DNA from 3 places in the Dielma fastidiosa genome. Region 2 is predicted to be linked to each of the others. Evidence: predicted binding sites of a transcription regulator. Region 2 holds the regulator's gene; each other region holds the start of a gene.
The links. Region 2 encodes Rex, which represses fermentation and respiration genes when NADH is low (regulators of the CRP and FNR family bind a similar motif). Its sites were predicted from a motif close to GTGAANNNNTTCAC; they were not measured.
Positions count from the first base shown of each region.

Region 1: a site for Rex is predicted at 4,931-4,944, ahead of mnmL (tRNA modification radical SAM protein MnmL/YtqA). Genes of this name have one in related genera too.
Region 3: a site for Rex is predicted at 4,742-4,755, ahead of DWZ33_RS10435 (flavocytochrome c). Genes of this name have one in related genera too.

Region 1 is NZ_QRQL01000008.1:48,466-55,366, reverse strand. It holds gene DWZ33_RS14030 (PTS ascorbate transporter subunit IIC) at 1-1,186, shown strand, start outside; gene DWZ33_RS14025 (PTS sugar transporter subunit IIB) at 1,191-1,472, shown strand; gene DWZ33_RS14020 (sulfatase family protein) at 1,481-2,824, shown strand; gene DWZ33_RS14015 (sugar-binding transcriptional regulator) at 2,873-3,853, shown strand; gene mnmL (tRNA modification radical SAM protein MnmL/YtqA) at 3,903-4,865, opposite strand; gene DWZ33_RS14005 (M48 family metallopeptidase) at 5,024-5,665, shown strand; gene DWZ33_RS14000 (sulfide/dihydroorotate dehydrogenase-like FAD/NAD-binding protein) at 5,795-6,643, shown strand; gene gltA (NADPH-dependent glutamate synthase) at 6,636-6,901, shown strand, end outside.
Region 2 is NZ_QRQL01000003.1:959-11,271, forward strand. It holds gene DWZ33_RS07980 (peptidoglycan bridge formation glycyltransferase FemA/FemB family protein) at 1-372, shown strand, start outside; gene tsaE (tRNA (adenosine(37)-N6)-threonylcarbamoyltransferase complex ATPase subunit type 1 TsaE) at 376-828, shown strand; gene tsaB (tRNA (adenosine(37)-N6)-threonylcarbamoyltransferase complex dimerization subunit type 1 TsaB) at 825-1,418, shown strand; gene rimI (ribosomal protein S18-alanine N-acetyltransferase) at 1,415-1,873, shown strand; gene DWZ33_RS08000 (PDDEXK nuclease domain-containing protein) at 1,861-2,907, shown strand; gene tsaD (tRNA (adenosine(37)-N6)-threonylcarbamoyltransferase complex transferase subunit TsaD) at 2,885-3,886, shown strand; gene DWZ33_RS08010 (redox-sensing transcriptional repressor Rex) at 3,952-4,575, shown strand; gene asnS (asparagine--tRNA ligase) at 4,832-6,214, shown strand; gene ald (alanine dehydrogenase) at 6,316-7,425, shown strand; gene DWZ33_RS08025 (PTS sugar transporter subunit IIA) at 7,633-8,052, shown strand; gene DWZ33_RS08030 (PTS sugar transporter subunit IIB) at 8,067-8,558, shown strand; gene DWZ33_RS08035 (PTS mannose/fructose/sorbose/N-acetylgalactosamine transporter subunit IIC) at 8,576-9,418, shown strand; gene DWZ33_RS08040 (PTS system mannose/fructose/sorbose family transporter subunit IID) at 9,418-10,251, shown strand.
Region 3 is NZ_QRQL01000004.1:179,307-186,207, forward strand. It holds gene DWZ33_RS10410 (ABC transporter permease) at 1-989, opposite strand, end outside; gene DWZ33_RS10415 (ABC transporter ATP-binding protein) at 979-1,746, opposite strand; gene DWZ33_RS10420 (hypothetical protein) at 1,824-2,918, opposite strand; gene DWZ33_RS17990 (hypothetical protein) at 3,015-3,158, shown strand; gene DWZ33_RS10425 (SIS domain-containing protein) at 3,159-3,896, shown strand; gene DWZ33_RS10430 (DUF4624 family lipoprotein) at 4,132-4,605, shown strand; gene DWZ33_RS10435 (flavocytochrome c) at 4,817-6,601, shown strand; gene DWZ33_RS10440 (TetR/AcrR family transcriptional regulator) at 6,660-6,901, opposite strand, start outside.

The DNA.
Region 1 (6,901 bases), on a different contig from region 2:
AGTTATCGATCCTAACTTTGGCTTTGTAGCCGCGAATTCAGCTTTGGAGTCAATTGGGGTAACGACTTCCTTTGCGATGATTACATTACTGATTGCCTTTATCTGGAATATTATTTTGATTTTATTTAGAAAATATACAAAGGTAAGAACATTGTTTACGACCGGTCATATCATGGTTAAACAAGCGGCCGTAGCTACATGGATCATTTACTTTTTGATTCCTGGTTTCCGCAATATGACAGGCATCATCGTTACCGGTTTACTGATTGGTACTTATTGGTCAGTCTTCTCAAATCTTACTGTTGAAGCTACACAGGATTTAACGGAAGGGGCAGGCTTTGCGATTGGTCATCAGCAGATGCTGGGCGTTTGGTTCGCAGATCGTTTCTCTGGTAAAATCGGTGATCCTGAAAAGGGTGTTGACAATATTAAATTAAATGGTGCTTTGCAGCTGTTTGATGATTATGTAGTATCAACAACAATCCTAATGCTTGTATTCTTTGGCATCGTGCTGATTGTAATCGGCCCGTCAATTCTGATGGAACTTGATGCCGGCAATTTCCCTGCCGGACTTGCATTCCCTGTCTATATCCTTGAAAAGTGCGCGTCTTTCGCGGTAAATCTGGTAATCTTAAAAACAGGTGTCAGAATGTTCGTTTCAGAGATGGTTGAATCATTCAACGGTATTTCTAATTCAATTCTTAAGGGCTGTCTGCCGGCGGTTGACTGTGCGGCTACCTATGCGTTTGGTTCAAGCAATGCGGTTACTTTAGGCTTCCTGTTTGGTGCTATCGGACAAATCATCGCTATCGCGGGCTTATTGATTACTAAGTCACCATTGATGATTATTCCCGGCTTTGTTCCTTTATTCTATGACAATGCGACAATTGGTTTATATGCGAATAAAAAGGGCGGTTTTAAGGCATTGATCGTTATGTGTATCGGCAGCGGTTTAATTCAAGTATTAGGCAGTGCGCTGGCAATCACCTTATTTGGAATGTCTGGCTTCGGCGGTTATGTCGGCAACTTTGACTGGGCGACTTTATGGCCGGCTATGGGCTTTATTATTAAATATTTATCAATTCCAGGCGTCTTGTTATGTATCGTTGGCATGCTGGTAATTCCACAGCTGCAATATCGTCATAACAAAGAAAGATATTTTGATCTGGCAGAAAGTGAGGACTAAGAAAATGTTGAAAGTAGTAGTAGCATGCGGATGTGGTATGGGCAGCAGTCAAATGATGAAAATGCGTGCTCAGGAAGTATTTAAAAAATTAAATGTGCAGGTTTCTTTGCATCATACAAGTATCGATGAAGCAAGCTCAAGTGCAAATGAGTATGACTTGATTATTGTTTCAGAAGCATTGGTGCGCAATTTTAAGAATACGAAGGCGAAGGTTATTGGTTTAAAAAATATTATGTCAAAGGCTGAAATGGAACAGAAAATCCTTGAATCAGGCATTATTGAATAAGGGCAGCTATGACAAATGTAGTTTATATTCACACCCATGACAGCGGCCGTTTCTTTTCGCCTTATGGCGCTGAGGTTTTTACCCCAAATCTTGAACAATTTGCGGCTGATGCCTGTGTGTTTACCAATGCCTATTGTACATCGCCGACATGTTCGCCAAGCCGCTCAGCATTAGTCAGCGGCCGGTATCCGCACAACAATGGCATGCTTGGCCTAGCCAACCGCGGTTTTAAATTAAATGATTATCGTGAGCATCTTGTGCATCTGTTTAACAGCAATGGCTATCAGACACTGCTTTGCGGTGTTCAGCATGAAGCCGGCCGTTATGTGGAGCATGAACAGGGAGCTGCGATTATCGGTTATCAGCGTGATTTGTCAGCCGATAATCAGGGGTTGTCAGAAAAGCAGCTGGTCGAATGGGATAGAGCCAATGTGCGTAACTGTACAAAATGGCTGAGCAGCGAGGAAGCTAAAAAGCCATTCTTTCTCTCAATGGGTTTCTTTGCGACACACCGCGAATATCCGGATACCGATGACAGCTTTACCGGTAAAATACCACCCTATCTTCAAGACTGTGAGGCAGTCCGCAGGGATCTTCAAGGCCATGCCGCTTCTCTGAAGCATTTTGATACATGCTTTGGCCAGCTAATACAGGCGCTGAAAGAAAACCACCTGTATGAGAATACGATTCTGTTGTTTACCACCGATCATGGCATTCCCTATCCAATGGCTAAATGCACGCTGTATGATGCCGGTATCGGGGTTGCCTTAATGATGCGGGTGCCAGGTAAAAAACAGGGTATTGTCTGTGATGAATTAGTATCCCAGGTTGATCTTTATCCGACATTATGTTCATTGCTTAAGCTTGATTTGGAACATGAAGTTGACGGTGTTGATTTTTCCGCTCTGTTTGATCATCCCAATCAGGCAGTCCGTGAAGCGGTTTTCGCAGAGGTTAACTTTCATACTTCTTATGAGCCAATCCGCTGCATCAGAACGAAGACGGCCAAGCTGATCCGTTATTATGATGAGGAATGGCGGCAGCTGAATCTGTCCAATATTGATAACTCCATCAGCAAAGAGGCATATCTGAAACAGCTTGAGGATTCAAAAAAGGATATGGTTCAGTTATACGATCTTCGCAAGGATCCTTATGAACAGCATAATCTTGCGGATGATGAAGCTTATCAATCGCTGCTTGAGGAAATGGATGCCAAGCTATTAAAATGGCAGCAGGATTTCCATGATCCGCTGTTGAAAGGGCCGATTGCGCTGCAGGCGGGCTGGATCGTTAATAAGGGTTCCTGTATCGATCCAAAAAGTAAAAACAGCTGTGACTTTATACAAAAATAAATTATAATAAGGGTAAGCGAAAGCTTGCCTTTCTTTGGAGATGGAAGCATGAAAGAAAAAGAGTCAGATGAACTGGCAGTTATTGCGGAAGTTGCCAGTATGTATTATGAACATGATATTCCGCAGAATGTTATTGCTGAGAAGATGTTTTTCTCGCGGGCAAAAGTCAGCCGCTTATTGAAAAAAGCAAGGGAACAGGGAATTGTGGAAATCATTATCCGTTTTCCATTAGAACGTGTGGTAACCTTAGAGCGGACATTGTGTGAAGTATTTGGTCTAAAGGATGCTGTCGTAATCAAAAATTATCCGGAAAATAATAATGCGAATACGCGGCTGAGCCGTTTAGGCAAGATTGCCGGTGAATATCTGGATGAAAAGCTGAAGGACGGCGATACGATTGGCCTTGCATGGGGCAGAACACTTTATCAGATGGTATCGCAGATCAAGCCGAAAAGCAGCCGGGATATTCATGTTGTTCAGCTGACCGGGGCGGCGGCCGACGGTTACAATGCCCAAATGGACTCACCGTTTTTAGTACGCAAGCTGGCGGAGAAATATCGGGGAACGTACTCACAGATCTATGCGCCGCTGTTTGTGGAAAACAACATTGTCAAGCAGTCATTAGTCCGTGAGGTCATCATTGCCAAGGCTTTGCAGGAGGCGCGCAGTGTCGATTATTTAGTGACAGGGATCGCTGACTTTCATTCCGGTGATAATGTCAACAGCTGGGCGGGTTATCTCGATCAGGCACGCAAGCAGCGTTTGATTCAAAAAGGAGCGGTAGGTTTTATCTGCGGGCATTTTTTGGATCAGAATGGGAATAAGATCTTTGATGACGTGGAAAATAATTTGATTGGTGTCAGCCTTGATGATCTAAAAAAAGCTAAAAATGTAATTGCTGTATCCGGCGGTGTCGATAAGGCGCATGCTACTTATGCAGCCTTAAAGGGTAATTATATTCATTGCTTGATTACCGATGAATTTATTGCTGAGAAGATTCTCAGACTTCATGAACAGGATAAAAAATAAAAGGCAGAACCCTGCAGGGGATCTGCCTTATTCTGTGTAATGAGAAAATTCAGCGGGTGATTTCGCTTTCTAACGCACAGCCCTGCCAGACATTGCGGCGGGCCATTTCCTTATCAATATCATTGAGAATGGTAACCTTGCGGACGGTCCACATCGGTGCTATTAAATCACTCAGTACGCCATCACCGGTTAAACGCTGAATAACGATTTCCTTTGGCAGCACCATCAATTGTTCAACGACCGTATGAATATATTCTTCACGGCTCATCATGGTAAAGGGCTGTTTTAGATAATCGTTACCCATACGGGTATTTTTCAGCAGATGCAGCATATGAATTTTTACCGCATGAATCGGCAGCTGGCCAATTGCTTTAGCACTTTCAATCATCATTTCACTTGTTTCATGAGGCAGGGAATTCATCAGATGCACACAGATTTTTAAATCAGTTCTGGCAAGCCGCTGAATCGTATCTAAAAAGCATTCATAAGTATGACCGCGGTTGACTGCCATAGCAGTTTCGTTGTGAATCGTCTGCAGGCCAAGCTCAATCCAGATTTCTTTATGCGCGGTACAGCTTTGCAGATAATCAATGACATCATTCTCAAGACAATCAGCCCTTGTCGCAATGGCAATAGCTTTAATATCCTCACGCTGTACAAATGGTTCAAAGGTTTGTTTCAGTACACTTAATGGGGCATAAGTATTTGTATATGCCTGAAAATATGCCATCGCTTCACCATTAGGCCATTTTCTGCGCATCACTTCAATGCCTTTTTCAAATTGCTGCATACAATCTTCCTTTGCATTGCCGGCCATATCACCGCTGCCCAGCGAGCTGCAGAAGGTACAGCCGCCGACACCGCATTTGCCATCGCGGTTAGGACAGGAAAAATCGGCATTTAAGGCTACCTTAAATACTTTTGTCTGAAAGCGGTGCTTTAAATAATAATTCCATGTATGATAGCGTTTATTGTCATCACTGTATGGAAATGGATTTGTTTTCTGTTTCATAATTTCACCGGTTCTATTTTATCATAGATTTGCATTTTGATCGTAAAAATGAAATAATGTTAGCGGTGATTCGTTTGACAAGTGAAATACGAAAAGTGGCGGTAGGCAGCCATATTATACAATACACATTAATTATTAAAAACGTGAAGAATATTAATATGCACGTAAGTGAAAAGGGAGAGATTTTAGTTTCTGCCAATGCTTATTGTCCTTTAAATAAAATTGACGCCTTTGTGGCAGATAAGGTAGATTGGATCTTAAAATGCCAGCAGGCAGCCCGTGAGAAGGCTGACGTATTCTATCATGCTGATGATCAGGTATTGAATTATCTGGGTGCGGCGTATCCGATTCGGCTTATTTTAGGTCAGCGCAAGGGGGTTAAGCTTGAGCATCATGAATGTATTGTTTATCTTCATGAGGCAAAAGAAGCACCTTTACTGATCCGCAGTTTTTTAATCCGCCAATGTGAAAAAATCTTTATGGCTGAGGTAGAAGCGGTTTATGAATTAATGAGCCGTGATTATGTATTGCCGGTGCCAAGATTAAAAATCAGAGAGATGAACAGCCGCTGGGGAAGCTGTATGCCCTCCAAACGGCAGATTACCTTAAATGTTCGCTGTATCTACTACCAAAGAGAATTTCTGCGGTATGTAGTAATCCATGAATTTGCTCATTTTATTCAGCCTAATCATTCTAAACAGTTTTATCATATTATTGAAAAATATATGCCGGATTATAAACGCTGCAGTAAATTATTTGAAGCGCCGATGGTCAAGGCATCACTTAGCGGTAATCAATAAAGATTACCTTTTTTTGTAAAATATTTCAAAAATGATATATTTTACATTTTTTTGTGATTTATTTTCAATGGAAGCTGTGCATTAAATCGAAAGAATGCTATAATGTTAACTTGTAAAGGAGCTGAAGGGATGTTTAAAATTTTAGAAAAAAAGGCGTTGAATCCAACCGTAGTGAAAATGGTGATTGAAGCGCCGTTGATTGCGAAAAAAGCGAAAGCGGGACAATTTATTATTCTTAGAAGTGATGATCATTCAGAACGGATTCCGCTGACCATTGCGGATATTGATCAAAGCAGGGGCAGTATAACAATCATTTTCCAGATTGTCGGTGCAGCAACCTATAAATTGAATATGCTTGAAGCGGGAGATGAGCTACATGATTTTGTAGGGCCTTTGGGACGGGCCAGTGAGATAGAAGGCTTAAAAAAGGTTTGTGTGATCGGCGGCGGTGTAGGCTGCGCGATTGCTTATCCGGTTGCTAAGGCACTGCATGAACAGGGGAGTGAGGTAATTGCTGTGGCTGGCTTCAGAAATCGTGATCTAGTCATTCTTGAAGATGAATTCAATGCTGTCAGTCAGTTTTATCTTGTCAGTGATGATGGCAGTACCGGTCAGCAGGGCTTAGTTACCGATGTCTTGCGGAAGCTGCTTGATCAGGGGGAACAGTTTGATGAAGTCATTGCGATTGGCCCATTGGTAATGATGAAATTTGTCTGCCAGCTGACTAAGGAATATAATGTTAAGACGGTTGTTTCGATGAATCCGATCATGATCGACGGTACAGGAATGTGCGGCGGCTGCCGTTTAACCGTTGGCAATGAAGTGAAATTTGCCTGTGTTGACGGACCGGATTTTGACGGTGCGCTGGTTGACTTTGATGAAGCGATTGCCCGCAGTAAAATGTATCAGCAGCAGGAGCGCCATATGTATGATGAAGCTTGTAATCTGTTGAATAAGGGGGTAAGTCAGGATGCCTAATATGAGTTTAAAGAAGGTGGCAATGCCGCTGCAGGATGGAGAGGTGCGCCGGAATAATTTTGATGAGGTCGCGCTTGGCTATACGAAGGAAATGGCGATGGAGGAAGCTGAGCGCTGTCTGAATTGCAAGCATTCGCCGTGTATCAGCGGCTGTCCGGTTGCCGTAAATATCCCGGCGTTCATTAATGAGGTCAAGCAGGGAAATTTTGAAGCCGCTTATAAAATCATTCGGGAAACCAGTTCGCTGCCGGCGGTGTG
Region 2 (10,313 bases):
AGTGAATATACTGAAATAGCCGCCGCTGTTGAGGGTCAAAGTGAAATGGTGATTGCCGGCTGCTTATCAGTGAAATACGGTCCAACCATGGAAATGCTTTATGCCGGTATGGATGAACGCTTTAAAAAATTTATGCCGCAATACAGTATTTATGTAAAACAAATGAATTGGGCCTTTGAAAATGGCTGCCATTGGTGTAATATGGGTGGTGTTGAAGGCACTTTAGATGATGGATTAACAAAATTTAAAGCCAATTTTAATCCTACGATTGATGAAACCATCGGTGAATTTGATCTGCCAGTAAACAAAAGTCTCTATAAAGCAAGTGAAATGGCTTATAAATTAAGAAAGAAAATGAAAGTGAAGGCATAAAACATGGTAAAGAAAACGATAGAAATTCATTCCAAGCAAGAAACCGAAGCCTTTGGTTTAAAGCTTGGAAGCCTTTTGAATGAAGGGATGTGCATCACCCTCAGCGGTGATCTGGGCGCTGGCAAAACAACGCTGACAAAGTCGATTGGTAAAGCCATCGGCGTAAATAAAACCATCAATTCACCGACTTTTACCATCTTAAAAATTTATCATGGCAAATTTCCGCTCTATCATATTGATGCTTACCGTCTTGAAGGCATAGAGCAGGATCTTGGCTTTGATGAATTTATCGAAGGTGACGGGGTATGTGTGATTGAGTGGCCTGATTATATGGCAAATCAGCTGCCAGACCAGCGGCTTGAGATAACAATCCATAACGGCAGTGATGAAAATCGTGAATTTATCTGTACTGCGCTTGGCAGTAAGTATGAAGAGATCGTGGAGAAACTGATATGAAAACATTATGTATGGATACCGCGCACAAATTCCTTGTGATCGGTTTATTTGAAGATGAAAAGCTAATTGCGAAAACATCGGAAAGAGCATGGAAACAGCAGTCTGAAAAATTCTTTCCGGCATTGATGGCATGCATGGAACAGGCAGGCTGGTGTGCGGATGACTTAGATGAGATCGTGATAACTGAGGGCCCGGGAAGCTACACGGGTGAGCGTATCGCGATGACGATAGCTAAAGTCTTATGCACCACTAAGCAAAAGCCTTTGTATACCATTTCAACATTTCAAATGGTTGCCGGCAGTCAGGATCGCTGTGAAGTCATTCTTGATGCCAGAAGCAATCGTGCCTATGTGGGAATCTGTGAAAAAGGTCAGCTGATCAGTGAATGTATCAAGACGCTGGATGAGATAAAAATCGATGCTGAGCATGAGCTGATTGTCGGTGATATAGAATTATTAGGACATGAATATGAAGAAATAGATTTTGTGAAGAATATGATGGATGTTAAGCCTTATTGGAAGAAAATTGAACATGTGCATCTTTTAGTTCCGCATTATCTTAAAAGTCAGGAAGAACTGGTTAAGCAATGATTTTACGAGAAATGAAGCTTGATGATCTTGATGCCGTCTTAGAAATCGAGAATGAGGCATTCAGTGACCATTGGCCGCGTACAGCTTATGAATACGAAATCAGTGAGAATGAATTTTCCACAGCCTTTGTCGCGGTGGATGGAGAACAAATTGTCGGTGCGGCAGTGTCTTATCTTATCTTTGATGATGCGCAGATTGCTACGATTGCAGTCCGTAAGTCACATCAAGGACAGGGAATCGGCTCACTGATGATGGATAAGATTGTACAGGATGCTGATGCGGCCGGCTGTTCAACGCTTTCTTTGGAAGTGCGTATCAGCAATACCCCGGCAATTAAATTATATGAAAAATATGGTTTTATCAATGTGAATATCCGCAAAGGCTATTATGCTGACGGTGAAGATGCTTATTTAATGATCAAGCCTTTGGGAGGACAAACGGCATGGGTGGATTGACAAGCTATCAGGAACTTTATTCTGAAATTAGAAATACCTTGCTTGCTTCTCGAAATCAGGCTTATAAAGCCGTGAACTTTGCGATGGTAAAAGCGTACTGGAATATTGGCCGTATCATCGTTGAAGTTGAGCAGCAGGGAAATGTACGAGCTGAGTATGGGAAATCGCTGATAAAGCGTCTTTCCGTTCAGTTAACAGAGGAATTCGGATCTGGATTTGATGAGCGAAATTTGAGAAATATGCGTCTATTCTATACCCGCTTTCCAAATTGGAACGCACTGCGTTCCGAATTGACCTGGACACATTACCGTCTTTTACTGAAAGTAGAAAACGATGATGCGAGAGCTTGGTATATGAATGAGTCTGCCGCATCTGCATGGTCTAGCAGACAGCTAGACAGACAGATATCTACGCTATATTATGAAAGACTGCTTTCAAGTAAGGATAAAACACCAGTAAAGGAAGAAGCAATCGAACTTTTGAAACCTTTAGCAACGGATGACTATATAAAAGATCCGTATGTATTGGATTTTCTGGATTTGAAAAATTACCCAGCGCTTCGTGAATCTGATTTAGAACAGGCGTTAATCGATAAATTACAAGAATTTCTTCTAGAGCTAGGCCGTGGATTTTGCTTTGTGGCACGTCAAAAATTGATGCGCTATGAAGATGAAGATTTTTATCTGGACTTGGTATTCTATCATAGTATTTTAAAATGCCATGTATTGATTGATTTAAAAATCGGAAAACTAACTCATGGTGATGTTGGACAGATGGATAGCTACATTCGTATGTATGATGCCATCTATAAGAACGAGGATGACAATCCGACAATTGGTATCATTTTGTGTTCTCAGAAGAATGAAGCCATTGCAAAGTATTCGGTATTAAATGATGCGAAGCAAGTATTTGCTTCAAAATATTTGTTTGCCTTGCCGACCGTGAATGAATTACAAGATGAAATTAAAGCGGAACGTAAGCGTATAGAAGATATGAAGGGAGGAAATATAGATGACGAAGATATTAGCGATTGAATCAAGCTGTGATGAAACAGCGGCAGCCGTTATCGAAGACGGCAAAAAAATATTATCCAATGTAGTCGCAACCCAGATTGATGTACATAAGAAGTTCGGCGGTGTAATACCTGAAGTAGCGTCAAGAATTCATGTGGAAAATATCTCAATGGTGATTGCGGAGTGTATGGGAAAAGCGGGTTTAGGCATCGAAGAAATGGATGCTATTGCGGTAACGCAGGGGCCGGGATTGATTGGTTCTTTACATGTCGGGGTGCAGGCAGCAAAAACGTTAGCGTGGGCTTTTAATAAGCCGCTGGTGCCGGTGCATCATATTGCCGGTCATATTTATGCCAATCGTTTGATTGCTGATCTGAAATTTCCATTAATGGCGCTTGTTGTATCCGGCGGTCATACAGAATTAGTATATATGAAGGATGAGTGGAGCTTTGAGGTCATCGGTACAACGCAGGATGATGCGATTGGCGAAGCCTTTGATAAAGTGGGACGTATCCTTGGTCTGCCATATCCAGGCGGTGTTTATATTGATAAATTATCAAAAGAGGGAAAGAATATTTATAAGCTGCCTAAGCCGCATCCGGAAAAGGAATTGGATTTTAGCTTCAGCGGATTAAAATCCGGGGTTCTGCAGTTCATTAAACGCTGTGAGCGCAACAATGAAACATTTGAACCTGCTGATCTTGCCTGCAGCTTTCAGGAAACAGCAATCGCCTGTCTTTTAGAAAGAGCTGAAAAGGCAATGAAGCAGATGCAGCCTAAAATGATTGTCCTAGCGGGCGGTGTCGCGGCGAACAGCTGTCTGCGTCAGCGCATCAGTGAATTGGTCAGTGAAAAATTCCCCCAGATTGAATGTATTATCCCGCCGTTGTCATGCTGTACCGATAACGCGGCGATGATTGGTGTAGCTGGAACGATCGCTTATGAGCATGGTGTGCGCGGCGATGCGTCATGTACGGCTGATCCTGCATTTGAATTATAAGTAGTTTAAAAAAACACATATTTCACAATCAAAAAAAGTGTGCTATAATAAGGTCGGTGATGAAAATGGCAAATAAAAATGTACCAAAGGCAACGTTGCAGCGTTACCCAGTTTATCTAAAAGCACTGCGAAAACTAGCAAATTCCGGTGTTGAACGGATTATGTCTAAAGAATTATCTAATGTTGTCAGCATTGAGCCGACAACAATCCGCCGTGACTTCTCTTTCCTGGGCAATCTTGGCAAGCAGGGTTATGGTTATGACGTCAACAAGCTGATTGAAATCTTTAATCAGCAGCTGGGTCTTGACTTCGATGAGAAAATCATTTTAGTCGGAGCCGGAAACATGGGACGTGCCTTGATGAAATATAATAAGTGGAATCATGTGGTTGGTGAAATCACATGTGCATTTGATATCTCACCAGACCGCCAGGGAGTTCGTTTCGGAATCCCGGTTTACGACTTAAAAGATCTGGAAGAAAAAATTCCTCAGGGCTGCCGTATCGCAATCCTAACCGCTAATGTTGATATCCAGCAAACGGTTGACCGCATGGTAGCTGCCGGCATCGTCGGTATCGTTGATTTTACTCATGAGCACTTTCAAGTGCCAAAAGGGGTTGCAATTAAGACCGTAGATGTAGTATCATCTATACAAGAGCTGGTTTTTGAAACCAATTCATTAAAAGATTAATGGCGATGAAATGAGACAGCCTGACGGCACTTGTCAGCGACTCTGCGTATTGGTGAAAGGCAGAGAAGGAAAGTCAGTGACTGAACACTCATGGAGCTGAACCGGAGAACTAACAGTAGACGGTTTCGCTAAGGAGAGCGTTATCTCATAAAAGATGCATGGGCTGAGTCCCGTGAATCAGGATGGCACCGCGTAAATTACGTTCCTGTATAGGGACGTTTTTTTATTTTTTAAACAAATCCAGGAGGACAAAGATATGTTTGAATTTATGACCATTAGAGAATTATACGAAATGGTATTCTCCAACAATCATGTGGAAATTGATTCCCTTGAGTATGTTCAGCTGCAGGGTTGGGTAAGAACCAATCGTGATAATGGTAAAGTAGGCTTTATTGAATTAAATGACGGAACTTATTTCCGCAACGCCCAGTTGGTTTACGGTGATCTGATTAAGAACCGTGATGAAATTGCTAAATTTTCAACTGGCAGCGCAATTACGGTGACCGGACAGTTTAAGCTGACCCCCGATGCGAAGCAGCCATTTGAGATTGTTGTGACAGAAGCGGTATTAGAAGGCGCCTGCGATCCTTCCTATCCGCTGCAAAAGAAGCGTCACAGCTTTGAGTATATGCGTGAGATTGCACATTTAAGACCAAGAGCGAATACATTCTATGCGGTATTCCGTCTGCGTTCAGTTTTATCGATGGCAATCCACGAATTCTTTCAGGATCAGGGCTTTGTCTACGTACATACCCCAATTCTTACGGGTAATGACGGTGAGGGTGCCGGTGAAATGTTTACCGCGACAACACGCAAGGATGCGGACTATGAAAAGGATTTCTTTGGCAAGGAAGCTTTCTTAACGGTTACTGGTCAGCTGCATGTAGAGGCGTTTGCGATGGCTTTCCGTGATGTATATACATTTGGCCCGGCATTCCGTGCTGAAAATTCAAATACGTCACGCCATGCATCAGAGTTCTGGATGATCGAACCGGAAATTGCTTTTGCAGATCTTGATGATAACATGGATCTGATTGAAGATATGGTTAAGTTCTGTATCAACTATGTGCTTGAGAATGCACCAGAAGAAATGAAGTTCTTTGAGAAGATGATCGATCAGGACTGCATTAAGCGAATTACCCATGTCCGTGATTCAGAGTTTAAGCGTATGCCGTACACTGAAGCAATTGAAATTCTTGAAAAAGCGGATGTGAAATTTGAGAATAAAGTATTCTGGGGCATGGATCTGAATTCTGAGCATGAGCGTTATATCTGTGAACAGGTAGTGAAAGGGCCAGTCTTCCTGACGGATTATCCTAAGGAAATCAAGGCTTTCTATATGCGTGTGAACGATGACAACAAGACAGTTGCCGCTTGTGATTTATTAGTGCCGGGTGTTGGTGAATTAGTCGGCGGATCACAGCGTGAAGAGCGTTATGATGTGCTTGATCATCGCATGGATGAATTAGGAATGAAAAAGGATAACCTGCAGTGGTACATGGATCTGCGCCGTTACGGCGGCTGCAAGCATGCCGGTTTTGGCCTTGGCTTTGACCGTTTCTTAATGTATCTGACGGGTATTCAAAACATCAGAGATGTTGAACCGTTCCCAAGAACACCAAGAAATTTATTATTCTAAGCGTTAAAGATCGGTGCCTGCCGGTCTTTTTCTTTATATAAAAACTTTCAGCGAAGAGCGGATAGTGCTATAATACGTTTTATAAAAGGAGCGTGAAGAAGATGATTATTGGAATTCCAAAGGAAATCAAAAATAATGAAAACCGTGTATCATGTACACCCGCTGGTGTATTTGCGTTATGCAAAGCCGGACATAAGGTGATCGTTGAAGCGAATGCCGGAATTGGCAGCGGTTTTAGCAATGAGGAATATCAAGAAGCGGGAGCTGAAATTGCGGATGTAAAGGAAGTCTTTAAAAGAGCGGAGCTGATTGTGAAGGTTAAAGAATATTTACCATCAGAATATCAATATCTGCGTGAGGATCAAATGGTATTTACCTACCTGCATATTGCCAATGATCCTGAATTCGCCAAAGCCCTGATTGATTCAAAAACAACAGCCATCGCTTATGAAACGGTGCGTGATCGTAAAGGCGGACTGCCGCTGTTAACGCCGATGAGTGAAGTTGCCGGACGGATGGCGGTACAGGTTGGGGCTACTATGCTTCAGAAAAATAACAATGGCCGCGGCTTGCTTTTAGGCGGTGTTCCCGGTGTATTCCCAGCCGAGGTCGTTATCATCGGCGGCGGTACGGTGGGTTTAAACGCGGCGAAGATTGCCTGCGGTTTAGGCGCCATCGTTACAGTCTTTGATATCAATGCTGAACGGATGGGGTATATCGACGATATTTCCGGCGGTACGATTCATACGGCTTATAATAATGAATACAATCTCAGACGGGCATTAAAAACCGCTGATTTAGTCATCGGAGCGGTCTTAGTACCAGGTGCCAAAGCACCTAAGATCGTTACTAAGGATATGGTGCAGACAATGAAGCCAGGCAGCGCCATTGTCGATGTGGCCATTGATCAGGGCGGCTGTGTTGAAACCAGTGATCATATTACCACTCATGATCAGCCTACCTTTGAACGCTATGGTGTTCTGCATTATTCAGTTGCGAATATGCCGGGAGCTGTACCGCGTACTTCCACAATGGCATTATCCAACGCGACACTGCCTTATCTGATGAAGCTGGCAGATCACGGAACTGCCGCATTAAAAGCAGATCCTGGCTTCCTGTTAGGGCTTAATACTTATCAGGGTCATATTACTTACCGCGGTGTCAGCGAAGCACTCGGCATGACTTATACCGATCCTGAAACATTATTATAAATTCATCAATTTAGAAATCCTGACTCTGGTTGGGATTTTTTTTGTGCATTTACCGCGGATTTGTGAACATTTATTTCCTATATATGAAAATTATGACAAATATAATTTCAGCATTGTAAAACTTCATGATTAAGTGCTGACAAAATACAGGTGTGTAAAATCAGCCTTTTGCTTAAAATGAAAGCGTAAACAACGGAGGGCAATAAAATGAATTACGTGATACTCATAACGCATGGAAAGTTTGCCGAAGGTCTTCACGATACACTGAAAATGTTTGTCGGTGAACGTGAGGATGTACTCAGTATTGGCTTAAGAGCAGGGGAAGATGTGGCAGCACTGGCCAGCCGTATCAATGAATGCTGTGATAGCTTTAATGAAAATGATCAGTTTATTGTATTAGGCGATATGATCGGCGGTTCACCGCTGACCACACTGATTAATTGTTTCAGTGAGCATAATCTGCTGAAACGCTCAGTAATTCTTGGCGGTCTTAATCTGGCGATGGCGCTTAATGCGGTGCTGATGAAAGAGGGAAGTCTTGAAGATTGCAAAGCAGCGGCCTTGAGAGAGGGCATGCAGGCTGTGAATGAAGTAAAACTGTCATCAGATGATGACGATGAAATTTAAAGGGAGGAAATAATATGTCAATTAGTTTTATTCGTGTCGATGATCGTATGATTCATGGTCAGACATGCACGCGGTGGGCTTTGGAATATCCATGTGAGGGAATTGTTGCCGTCAATGATGATGCTGCTAATAACAGTGTATTAAAAGCTGCCTATAAGAGCGCCAGCGGGAAGAAAACCTTTATCTGGACGATGGAAGATTGGGAAAAGAAGTATCAGAAGGTGTTGGATTCCGATACAAACTATTTCCTAATTACTAAAAATCCATTGGATATGAAAAAGATATTAGTCGATCTAAACTTAAAATGCAATGTAAAGAAAGTCATCATCGGGCCCTGCAACGATCGTCCCAATGCTATTAAGCTAGGTAACAATCAATCCATTACACAGGCTGAAGCCGACGCTTTGGAAGCAATCAGTAAGGCTGGCTATGATGTAGAATTCCGTCTGATTCCTGATGAAAGCATCGGTAATTGGTCTAAGTTTAAAAATCAATTTGGTTATTAAAAAAGGAGGAATAGAATATGACAATCAATGTTTTTCAGGCAGGCTTACTTGGCTTATTCGCTTGTTTAGCAAGTATGCCCGGCATGGGTGGTTCAGCCATTGGTAATTATACCTTAGGCCGTCCGCTGGTAGCTGGTTTAGTTGTTGGTATTATTTTAGGGGATGTGCGCACCGGTATATTGGTCGGCGCGGCAATGCAGTTATTATATATCGCCCTGGTAACCCCGGGCGGCACTGTATCGGCAGATGTGCGCGCGGTTAGTTATATCGGTATTCCACTAGCCATGCTGGCCCTTAAATCCTATGGCCTGGATGCCGCCAGTGCTGATGGCAATGGACTTGCGACTTCCTTCGGCGCTATGGTTGGTACGTTAGGTACAGTCTTATTTTATGGAACTGCAACAATGAATTTAATCTGGCAGCATATCGGCTGGGAAGCGATTGAAAAAGGTGAATTTAAGAAATTATATCTGGTTGACATGGGATTGCCTTGGATCTCCCATATTGTCTGTTCCTTTTTACCAACCTTCATTATCTGTTTGGCAGGTGCCGGCATGGTCGATACCATTAAAGCCGTTCTGCCGATGGATGGTCTGGCAATGAAAACAATCTTTACCGTAGGTTCATTACTGCCTTGTGTCGGTATTGCAATCCTGCTGAAACAAATCATTCTTAAGGGTGTTGACTTCATTCCTTTCTTCGTAGGCTTTGCATTGGCAGCCGCGTTAAATATTAACTTAGTTGTTGCTACAATTATTGCCGCAATGTTTGCCTATATGAATTATCAAATCAAATGTGCTCAGCTGATTCGTGTGAAAGCACCATCACAAGACATCGATGACGAAGAGGAGGATATCTGATCATGAAGAAATTATCTAAAAAGACCTTAAATAAATCATTCAGAAACTGGTATTATGGTCATCTGACTTGTTTCTCACAGGAACATATGCAGACATTTGGTTATCTTTGCGCGATGCTGCCGATCATTGAAGAACTCTATGATACAAAAGATGAACAGAAGGAAGCATTGGAAACCTACAAAGCCTTCTTTAATACAGAACCGCAGTTAGGTACTGTCATCGTCGGTGTTACTGTCGGTCTGGAAGAAGCGAAGGCAAATGGTGAAGGTGTTACCGGTGATACGATCAACGGTCTGCGCGCGGGTCTGATGGGCCCCATTGCCGGCATCGGTGATTCATTGGTTGTTGGTGTATTGATTCCTTTGCTGTTGGGTATTGCCTTAGGTTTATCAACGGATGGTTCACCGGTTGGTGCGATCTTCTATATTATCGCATGGAATTTAATTGTTACCTTAGGGATGCGGATGCTTTATTTCAAAGGCTATGAATTTGGCGGTAAGGCAGTGGAATTTCTTACTGGTGATAAAGCGATGGCGCTTCGTGAATCCATCATGATGCTGGGCAGTATGGTTATCGGTGCGGTTGCCGCGTCATGGGTATCTGTCAATACGGTATTTAAAATGATTAATGCTGAAACTGGGGAAGCCTTCCTTGATTTAAACGCTCAGATTAATTCAGTTCTGCCCAAAGGCTTAACCGCGGCATTTGTGCTCTTTTGCTGGTACATGATTGCCAAAAAGAAAATGTCACCGATTAAGGTTATGCTGCTGCTTGTAGTAATTGCCTTTGTCGGCGTACTGATTGGTTTCTTTGATCCGCAGCTTGCTTACTAACATAAATCAAAGTCTTTATCTTGAAAGATAAGGACTTTTTAAATCAGGTATTGTATAATGAT
Region 3 (6,901 bases), on a different contig from region 2:
TCAGCGGTAACATCAAACGGCGTATTGGCATTGATATTGGCATTGACTGTCTGATTAATTGAAAGTCCGGTAGAAAAAGCACCAATTCCCAATAACAGCATAACACAGATAACACTCATTGAAATTACATTGGAATTAATGTTGGAATTCACCTGTCTTAACACAAACATATTCAGCTTGCGGAAGTATAAGCGCTTGCTTGATTGGATAAAACGCAGCAGGAAGCCGGATAATGACATGAAGAAAAACAAGGTGCCCAGACTGCCGGCAATAATGATTGCAGGCAGATTCGTAAACATATTGATGCCTGCTTTCATAACAAAGATATAGTCGCCGATCAGCAAAATGCATGCAAGAACAAATAGAATGATAGTAAGCGTTGTTGATTTAATCTCAAAAGCTTCATTCTTTCGATCGGCATTCAGCAAATCAATGCACTTATATTTACCTAAGATAAAAGTATTAAATAACATGACAAGAATAAAGATAATGGCAAAGCTGAGTATTGTAATCAGCATTGAACTCCATGAGAAGATAAATCTAAATTTAGTCAGCGGCAGTACGAACAGCTGAGCCGTCAGCACTGTCAGTCCCTGGGATAATAGAAAACCTGCAAATAAACCGGTAATCAATGAAACAATACCGATCATAAATGTTTCATAACAGAGTATCTTGGATATTTTAGTCTTGGACATGCCCATAATCATCATCAGGCCAAATTCTTTTTTTCTGCGTTTAATCAGAAAATTATTCGCATAGATGATTAAAAAAGCCAAAACAACAGCTACAACCCATGACAATGCCAGCATGATCATCGCCGCGTTATCCATCATATCACTTTGTATCGTTGTCATTTCGAGAACAGCCTGCTGCTCCTGAAATGAGTTGAAAGCATAAAACAGACAGACAGAGAAGGCAAGCGTCAGAAAATAAATCAGATAATCCTTGAATGATTTTCTGACATTCCGCAGTGCAAGCTTAAAGTACATTACCGCTGTCTCCGCCTAATAAGGTTACAACTTCGATGATTTTATTGAAGAATGTCTTGCGGCTGTCTGTTCCACGAATGATTTCATTAAATATTTTACCATCCTTAATAAATAAGATACGGTGTGCATAGCTGGCAGTAAAGGCATCATGAGTTACCATCATGATGGTTGCTTTAAACTCCTGATTCAGCTTTTCCATTGAATCCAGCAGCATTCTGGCACTCTTAGAATCCAGAGCACCTGTTGGTTCATCTGCCAAAATGAGACTTGGATTCGTAACTAAAGCACGCGCACAGGCAACTCTTTGCTTTTGTCCGCCGGACATCTGAATCGGGTATTTATTTAATTCATTTTGAATTTCCAGCTTACTTGCGACATCTTTGACCCGCTCATCAATCTTAGATGCCGGTACTTTATTAATGGTTAAGGCTAAAGCAATATTTTCATAAGCAGTCAGGGTATCTAAAAGATTAAAGTCCTGAAAGATAAAACCTAATTCCTCACGGCGGAATTTCGCAAGGCCATTTCGTTTCAGCTTAGTAATATCCTGATCATTAATAAAAATCTTGCCGCTGGTTACTGTGTCAATCGTTGAGATACAATTCAGCAAGGTTGTTTTACCTGAACCAGAAGGACCCATAACACCTACGAATTCCCCTTTTTTGACAGTAAAACTAATATTGTCAATCGCTTTTGTGACGTTGCTGCGATTGCCGTAGTATTTTTCTATATTCTGTATGTCTACAAGATTATTCATAGAACAAACCTCTCTTTCCTTGTCTTTATTGTATCCGTTTGCTTAATTCTAAGCCATTGCTTTGGATAACAATACCCTTACAAAAATGTAAGGGTTGCTTTTAACCATTCAATAAATGTTGTACTTTCCTCAGGCTGAAGCGTACAGATCTTGGCTTCATAAGTATCTCTGGCATCCTCCTTATCAATGAAATAGCCAAGATAATCATTCGTATAACCGCAGACCAATACCCGCCGTTCATCAAACAGCTGTTTAATTTCCCGGGAAAAGCGGACGCTGATTTCACCAGGGAAACCAAATAGTACCAGTTCACCTAATTCGAGAATTGAAAGATCCATCTTAAGCTCTGGCAGATAGACACAGGTAGCTGCTTGATAAATTCGATGTTTAAGTGAAAGGGTAGGATCAAGTTTTTTCAAATCGGTGCAGTCACTGATCCGATGATAGAGCTCTGTTCCGATTCGTTCACATTCAGCAATACTGGCATCACGGCGGGTAAAGCGGGTGCTGACATCCGCGCAGGCACCGTTGATCATGGTGATTGGGCAATGAAACTGAGCCGTCATTAAATTACGGGTTGTACCGATGAAATCTGGTGAAATAAGTGTATTATGATAATCAAGTACGGTAGGATGGGCATTAAAATGCAGAATACAGCCTTTATTGCGCCCATCATGAGTTTGAAATAGAAGCAGGTTTAAAAAACGGTCAACTAAACCGCTTGGATCATTGCGGTTGGCGTAAAGACCGGCAGCCTGCGCGACTTTTGAATAAGGAATTACTTCCTCTAGCTCTCCTTCTGCTTCAAGCAATGCTTTCGCGGTTTGGCGCGCTAACTCGCTGCGGATATTTTCATTCGGTGAACGCATTGCCAGCTGACCAAACGATAAATAGAGCGGAAATTCATTCAGTGAGGCATGTGTATGTGTAGCACAGACAAAAAGCTGATCAACGGAAAAATTGCTGAAGCCGGCGATACGCTGAATCAGATCCTGATCAATACCACATAAGTCAAAGCTGATAATTGCTGTTTTTTCCACATCCTCAAGCAATAACACGGTGGCCATTAAATCCTGATGCACACCTTCCGACAGACAGCGCCTTTTTTCATAACCGTTAAGATAGACCGCATTATCCGGTGTAAAACAAAATGAGACTGAAGCAGCTCGCATTATATCACTCCCTTATCCTTAATTATAAGGGAATCCAATTGTATCGCAAGTGCTTTCGGTGTATGATAGAGAATATAAAGCGAAAGGAGATCTGTTATGTCGAAGAAAAAAATTTGTTTATTGACAGCGGGTGTACTGCTAGGTGTGGTAGTGGGGACAACGGTTGGTTTTATGTTGTATGCACCGGAAGAAATGAAGCATTGCCCATGCTGTAAATTAAGAAAGAAGGAGGTTGCGTAAATGAGTCTGCTTGAACAGTATTATAATGAGATTACCAAGCGTCTGAATGATGTGAAGGAGCATGATGAGGATGCGATTGAGCAGGCGGCTCAGCTGTTATTTGACTGTGAAAAGCAGGGTGGAACGATTTACGCGTTTGGTACTGGACATTCACATATGATGGGGCAGGATCTCTATGCCCGTGCTGGCGGTTATGCGAAGATTGTGCCGATTGTCGAAATTGAGCTGACGCTTTTAACGCACCCTACTAAGAGTACGACGATTGAACGAATTCCGGAATATGCTGATGTTTTGGAACATTTATATCATGTGAAGGCTAATGATGTAGTCATTGTTTCAAGTAATTCTGGCCGTAATGGGTTAGTAGTAGAATATACAAAACGGCTGAAGGAGAAGGGAGTTAAGATTATCGCGGTAACTTCACTTTCTCATTCAAAGAGTATTGCTTCAAGACATCCAAGCGGCAAACGGCTGTTTGAATATGCAGATGTAATTCTCGATAACCGCGGCCCTTTAGGCGATGCAAGCATTAAACATAATGATTTAATCTCAACAGGCCCTGTATCAACAATTATGTCATGCTTTATGCTGCAGGCTATGATGTCTACCTTTATTCAAAAATGCATTGATGACGGCATGGAAGAAATCCCGGTATTCAGAAGCAGCAATGCGGACAATGCAGATGAATTTAATAAAGTATTGTTTGACAAGTACATCATCAATCGGAAGAAAGATTAAAAACAAATAGAGCAGTATGCGCATCACATAGATGTATGGTGTAAACCAATTAAAAGAATAAGCTTTGTTAAGCTATTATTAAGGATTAATTTCTATGCTGAACAGGAGTTAGTCCTTTTAATATTATTGTAATTATTTGCGTATTATATGAGGCATCGCCTTAGAATGTAAGCAAATACACTTTTGACGAACAAGGCGCAGAAAAATAAATGAAATTTGTAAAGGAGGTAAAAGAATGTTTAATAGAAAAAAATTTGCTATTTTTTTAGTTGGCATTATTGGTATTGTTAGTTTGATGGCGTGTCAAAAACCCAATGCTCAACAATCCAATGTAATAGATACTGAGGGAACTCAAAAAACTGTTCTTGAAATGGAAATGGATGCGAATTATAGTAGTTCAGATTCCTTTGAGAATGGGCGCCTATTTTGTGTGACAGAGGATATGGAAGCCTTAGACGCCGAGGTTTATTTTCAGATGGATGGTGAAAGTGGTATTGTAGAAATAAAAGACAGAAATACAGACGAGGTTTTATGGAGCAATACATGGAATGAAAACGTCAGCGGTGTTACTGTTTCAGTTGTGCTCAACAATCTGCAAAAAGAAAAAGAGTACGTTGTACAGTTTACTGGAACTAAAATTAATTATGCTGTTGTAAAAGTTACTTTTGAAAGTGAATTGGTTCAAGAAAAATCAAGACCCTCAAAATAAACTTCTGGATTGTTGTACTGATTTACCTTGTTCTTATTGCTAGATGGCGTACAATGCTATCTAGTTGTTTTAAATACCGACAAGCAGGGCAGAGTGATGTACTCTGCGATTTTTCTGCTGAGAAAACATTCTGCTTGTGATAGTATTGACAAAATCGTTGTTATCTTCTACAATAAAACCGAACATGTTCTAGTAAGAAAAGAGGGACACTATGAAATCTAGTAAAATTTTGGCGGCTTTATTGTCGCTGACACTGTTTTTCTCGATGAGCGGCTGTACTACTAAAGATCCAGGAAATGAAACTGGCGATGTGAAAAATGGATTAGAGAATGTTGCTGACGGCAGCTATGAAGGCAGCGGCAGCGGCCATGGCGGTGATTTGAAACTGGCAGTAACGGTTAAGGATCATAAAATCACTGAAGTAAATGTTATTGAACATCAGGAGACAGCGGGAATTTCTGATAAACCGCTGGCTGATCTTCCGGGTTTAATTGTTGATCATCAATCGTTGGCGATTGATACAATTTCCGGTGCTACAGAAACATCAACGGCAATCTTATCAGCAGCTGAAGCGGCGTTAAGTGAGGCTGGCGCTGACATTGAAGCTTTAAAGAAGCCAATTGAAAAAGAAGATAGAACATCAGAAGTTATTGAAAAGAATGTTGATATTGTGATTGTCGGCGGCGGTGTTGCTGGTTTGTCAGCAGCTGTTGAAGCATCTAAATCCGGTCAAAACATCCTGCTGATTGAAAAAACAGCGGTGCTGGGCGGCAGTACATCTTTGTCAGGCGGTAAAATCTTAGCAGCTGACAGTGTTTTTCAGCGTGAACAGGGGATTGTGGATACGCCTGAACAATTTGCTGATTTCTTAATTAAATTAGGCAATGGCAAGGTTAATGAAGATAAACTGCGTATGATTGCTGATCATTCCAGTGCAAATATCGATTGGCTGATTGAAAATGGTGTTGAATTCTCGGATGTAATTGATACTCCTAATCCGGAAATGACACCTAACCGCGGCTTAAATGCGGCCAGCGGCAGCGGTCAGGGCTTCATTACTCCACTTGCACAGGCAGCTAAAGATGCCGGTGTAGAAATTATGATGGAAACGCGCGGAGAAAAATTAATTGTTGATGAAAATAATGCGGTAGTAGGTGTCGAAGCTACTCAGAGCAATGGCGATAAGGTCATCATCAATGCCGCGGCTGTTATACTGGCTACTGGCGGCTATGACCGCAACCCTGAATTAAAGGCTGAATATTCACCTTCTTATGCTGATTCAAGAACCAATGTCGGCGCTGGTAATGAGGGCGACGGCTTAATCATGGCTAGAGATATTGGAGCTAAAATTATTGGTAATGACAGTGCAATCGCTCAAATCCTCCCTTATGGTTCTGCGATGGCTGATCTGTTTACATACTCTGGTTTATTTGTAAGTGTTCAAGGTGAACGGTTTATGGATGAATCAGCACCTAGACCTGTAAGAACACCGATTGTTTTGAGAGAAACCAATGCACCTGAATTCTTTATTATTCTGGATGATAAAATGAGCAGTGAAAACATTACTAAATCCATCGAAGAAGGCAATGGTTTTACCGCGGATACATTGGAAGATCTGGCAGCCCAGACTGGTATGGATGCCACGAAGTTAAGCGCCGTAGTTGCCCGTTATAATGAACTGGCGGCTAAGGGTGTCGACGATGATTTTGGCAAGAATGCGGAATTGATGAGCAGTATTGACAGCGCACCATATTACGCGATTCGCTGTACGATGAATACCGCAGGTACATTCGCAGGCCCGCAAACAAACTTAAAAGCGGAAGTTCTGCGTGAAGACGGTTCAATAATTCAAGGCTTGTACGCGGCAGGTGAAGTCAGCAGCGGCGACTTGATCGATAAAGAATACCCAGGCAGCGGAACCGCAATTCAGTCCTTTGTCACTATGGGACGTATTGCTGGTGAAACAGCAGCCGAATATGCAAAAGCTAACAAATAAATAGATTAAATAAAGAGTCCCAGGATAACGCAGACGTTTCACTGAGACTCTTTTTGTTTTAAGCACTGATTAAGGCTACAAGATGGTGAATCTGATCAAGCAGCTGTTTCTTGATATCATACTGGGCATCCCGCATACAATAATTAATTGAATTGGCCAGAATCAAGGCAAAGATATGTTCCAAACTTTCTTCAATCGTCAGCTGTCGATTCATTTGTCCTTTTGTTTGTGCCCGTACCAGCAGACTTTTAATGATATCACGATTAGGCGCTAATGCCGCTGGCTGATAATGGTTCAAAT